2 regions of the Roseivirga sp. UBA838 genome follow, and region 2 is predicted to be linked to the other one. Evidence: riboswitches for the same ligand, from Rfam matches in the RefSeq annotation. Region 2 holds a riboswitch; the other holds the start of a gene.
The links. A riboswitch is a leader RNA that binds a small molecule or an ion and turns the genes downstream of it on or off. The one in region 2 is predicted to bind thiamine pyrophosphate.
Positions count from the first base shown of each region.

Region 1: it holds a riboswitch for thiamine pyrophosphate, as region 2 does, so the genes downstream of both, B3O12_RS00090 (class I SAM-dependent methyltransferase) here and B3O12_RS02485 (TonB-dependent receptor) in region 2, are expected to answer to the same signal.

Region 1 covers NZ_DBHC01000003.1:4,302-6,506, forward strand. Annotated here, with positions in the region: gene B3O12_RS00085 (AIR synthase-related protein) at 1-372, opposite strand, end outside; gene B3O12_RS00090 (class I SAM-dependent methyltransferase) at 372-1,097, opposite strand; TPP riboswitch at 1,153-1,255, opposite strand; gene B3O12_RS00095 (GNAT family N-acetyltransferase) at 1,384-1,926, shown strand; gene B3O12_RS00100 (sensor histidine kinase) at 2,052-2,205, shown strand, end outside.
Region 2 covers NZ_DBHC01000008.1:129,695-131,899, reverse strand. Annotated here, with positions in the region: gene pnuC (nicotinamide riboside transporter PnuC) at 1-265, shown strand, start outside; gene B3O12_RS02490 (ATP-binding protein) at 262-771, shown strand; TPP riboswitch at 837-951, shown strand; gene B3O12_RS02485 (TonB-dependent receptor) at 1,002-2,205, shown strand, end outside.

The sequences.
Region 1 (2,205 bases), on a different contig from region 2:
GGCCACCCCCATTTGCTCGCAAAGCTCATGGATATGTCGCCAATAGTCCTGAAAGGCTGATAACCCCATGGCTGTAGGCAGGTTAAGGACAAACTGAGCGAACTGCGGAGCATGGCCGGTTGTACTCATATCGTTGGCCAGCAAATGCACAGAAAGCCAGGCCGAGGCTTTTGCCCCCATGGAGGGTATCCACGATAGCGGATCGCTGGAGGTGGCCATAGCCAAACCATTACCCAAGTCTATTATTGCGGTATCTACACCAAACTGTGGCCCTTGAATAACTCGTTGGCTAGCCGCACCGGTATAAGGAAACAGTTCCGACTTGAAAACCTGTTCATCTACCTTTCCACTCTCATCTACGAATGCCGCCATCACACATCATTGAGTTGAACATGAAGACCAAAAAAGTCGCCATAAGGCTGGTGCCACTGCTGCACCGGAAACCACTTGGGCAGCCCGGTAGCCTGCCACTTTATGCTATAATCTCTGTCGAACAATGCTTCATCAATAAGTTCTTTAAGACTGGAAGGCGTGTAGAAATGAGCCGTAACATAGTAGTTGTTTCTGCCAAAAACCTGCTGCACACGCCTCCTCACAAGCTTGGGCGTGTTGCGGTTCATCATACCAAATATGATTCCGTACTTCCCTACCCTAACGGCTTCGCGAATTACTTTCACAGGGTCTTTGTAATACTCAAATGTGGTAACGAAGGCCAGGGCATCGAAACTATGATCTTTGAAGGGCATATGGTGCGAGTCGGCCAACACCAGGTCGCCATCAAAGAGATGCACCCCTTGCCCCAGCATAAATGGTGAAATATCTCCCCCTGTGGCCTCTATACCTATTTCTTTCCACCACCGGGTAAAACGCGTGGTACCACAGCCAAACTCAAGAAGGGTTTTCACCCTTGAATCGCTTTTTATCAGGTTTTCCAGGGTTTTCTTTTGCCACACCTCTTGCCTTTTATAAGGGCCTTCGTAGTACATTTCGTAATGATCGGTGTCATCGCGATTGAAGAACCACTCCTTACGCCCCTGCCAGTTGCGCAACTCACCGGTGGCTACATCGAATTTTTGCTTTTTTTCAATATTACTCATTGATCAACAGTATTGTTGATCGGATGAATGCCTGAAAAACAGAAGGATAATGATAATGGACATCATTACAATTCCCTACGCTGGCATTATCCAGATCAGGTTAGCGGGTATAATCTCAGCCGTGCCGAATTTCCGACACAACACCCCGGTTGTAACATTAACTAATGCAAAGGTATACAGCGGTAGCAGTTTGCAAAACGCTGCTCCTCTTTTCCGGAAAATATTTTATAACAGCCACACCCGGAGAGCTACATTGTATATGGCCAAGCCTGATTATCTTTAGCTCATGACTTTTAGCCTGCAACCCTCTTTGGCCAATGAAAAAGTGCGCCTGGAACCATTACTTCCTTCCGACTTTGACGCTCTTTATGCAGTAGCCTCCGACCCGGAGCTTTGGAAACAACACCCTAACCAAAACCGATGGCAGAAGCCGGTGTTCGAAAACTTTTTTAAGGGAGCCATAGAAAGCAAAGGGGCTTTTAAAATTATAGATAGCCAAACGGGTGATGTTATTGGAAGCACCAGACTATACGATTACAATGCGAAGCAGAACAGCATACTTATAGGCTATACCTTTTTTGCTAAAAACAGGTGGGGAAAGGGATATAACCATGCCACTAAAACCCTGATGCTGGACTACTTATTTGAACATATCAGCCGGGTCGATTTTCACATTGGTGCACAAAACTTTAGATCGCAATCTTCTATTGAAAAACTGGGGGCAAAAAAGATCGATGAACTTGAGGTAGCCTACTATGGTGAAGCGCCCAAACTGAACTTTGTGTACCGAATATTGCGCAACGACTGGCTCAAATGGAGAGAGAATTAACTCCTTAAAAATAGACTCCTGCTCAACGACCCCAGGCAGCTTACAAAACCCTCATTTGTAACTTAGCGCGATTAGTGTCGTAAATCTATTTAATTTTCTATATTTAATAGAAACATAGGTGCAACATGATTACTCAATACAACTTGCAAAGCAGTACCCTGTTGGGGCCCGGAAAGTCTTCAGGACCAACCCGGGAGGTTCAGCTTAGCTTGTTCATGATTCTTGTAGTATTTGCCGTAGATCTTATCATTCCTCTTGGAGTAGCCGTGGGTATATTGT
Region 2 (2,205 bases):
GTGGTTCGAAGGAATTGATGCACCAAGCTTGCCTTACTGGGATAGTGCCACTTCTATGTTGAGCGTAACGGCCATGTGGCTTACGGCCAGAAAAAAACTGGACAACTGGTACTACTGGTTTGCCATAGACGTACTGGCTACGGGCATCTACTTTTACAAAGAACTTTATTTCTACTCTGTTTTATATCTGGTGTATATTTCAATGGCGGTGGCCGGTTACCTGGCATGGAAAAAGAGTATGCACCTCAACCCGATTAGCGAATGATTACAATTGCCGTAGTGGGGCCGGAAAGTACAGGAAAAACTACTCTTACTGAAGCTTTGGCCGCACACTATAAAACCCTTTGGGTGCCGGAATATTCAAGAGAATTTCTAACCAACCTTAACAGACCTTATATACAAAACGACCTTATTGCAATTGCTGAAGGACAGTTGCGTGAAGAAAGGAAGTATAGAAAGCAGGTAAAAGACTTACTGTTTTTAGATACCGACCTGTTTGTTATTAAAATTTGGAGCGAGTTTAAATATGGCCATTGCGACCCTTGGATATTGCAGCAACTATCCATGAATCAGGCCTCTTATTACCTGCTCACCTACTACGATGTGCCCTATGAAGAGGATCCGCTACGGGAAAGCCCCGAAAATCGTCCTGAGCTTTTCGATTTGTATGAAAAGGCCTTGAAAGAGTATGGGGTAGCATATGAGGTAGTGCAAGGTTCTTTTCAAAAAAGGCTGGAAACAGCCATTCAAAAAATAAATTCTATCCTATAGCACAACCAGTGCTTGCGTCAGGGTAAAATAGTTTTTCGTTTTTGATAAACTAAGTTTACTTTTGCGCCCAGTAATAGGGGTGCCTTTTCCCGTTCATTCGGGATGAAATACAGGCTGAGATTATACCCATAGAACCTGATGCAGGTAATGCTGACGCAGGGACGTGGTGGTCTAACGTTTTAGGTTGGCTTCCCCTAGCCGCCATTGTTGAACCATTAAAAATCAATTCAATGAAAAAGTTGTTCGTGGCATCGGTTCTAATGCTGATGTTCACACAGATGTATGCTCAAAGCAACATCAAAGGAAAAGTGGTAGACAGCACCACGGGAGAAGCTGTTTTTGGAGCCGGTGTTATGCTCAGTCCGTCACAGCAGGGTACCGTAACCAATGTGAGTGGAGAATTTGAGTTGCCCAATGTTGCATCGGGTAATTACACACTCATGGTATCTATGATTGGTTATGTGAAGCTGTCGCAAAAAGTAACTGTCAACGGAACGGTAGAGCTTCTGTTGGAGTTAGTGCCAGACACCCGACAGTTGCAAGATGTAATTGTTACCGGCACCAGGGCCAATGAAAAAACGCCTACCACCTTTACCAATGTATCAGCTGAGGAAATTGAAAAGCAAAACCTTGGGCAAGACTTGCCTTTCTTGCTTAACTGGACTCCCTCAGTAGTAGTTACTTCCGATGCCGGGGCGGGTGTTGGTTATACAGGCATTCGTGTGAGAGGAAGTGACCCCACACGAATCAACGTTACCATCAACGGAATTCCTGTAAACGACTCAGAATCGCAGGGAGTTTATTGGGTAAATATGCCCGATTTTGCATCTTCAACCTCTTCCATACAAGTACAAAGAGGAGTGGGCACATCGACCAACGGAGCCGGAGCTTTTGGCGCATCCATTAACCTTTTGACCAATGGAGTGAGCTCTGTACCGAAAGCTCAGGTAAACACCAGCGTGGGTTCTTACAATACGCAAAAATACAATGCCATTTACTCAACCGGACTATTGGCCAATAACTGGGCATTTGAAGGGAGATTGTCTCGTATAGCATCAGATGGCTATATCGACCGGGCCTCTTCAGACCTTGAGTCTTACTATGTTTCCGGAGGCTATTTCGGTAAAAAAACCAGTCTTCAGTTAATTCATTTTGCCGGAAATGAGAAAACCTATCAGAGCTGGTGGGGAACTCCCGAGGCTAGGTTGAGAAACGATGCCGCAGGCATAGAAGAGGTTATTGACAACAATGGCTACAACGCTCAACAGGCCGCCAACCTTAGAAACTCAGGTAGAACATTCAACTATTACCTATACGATAATCAGGTAGACGATTACGGGCAAGATCATTATCAGCTTCATTTTAGCCAAAATCTGGCCGAAGGTTGGAACCTGAACACTGCATTGCACTACACCCGGGGAGCCGGTTTTTTTG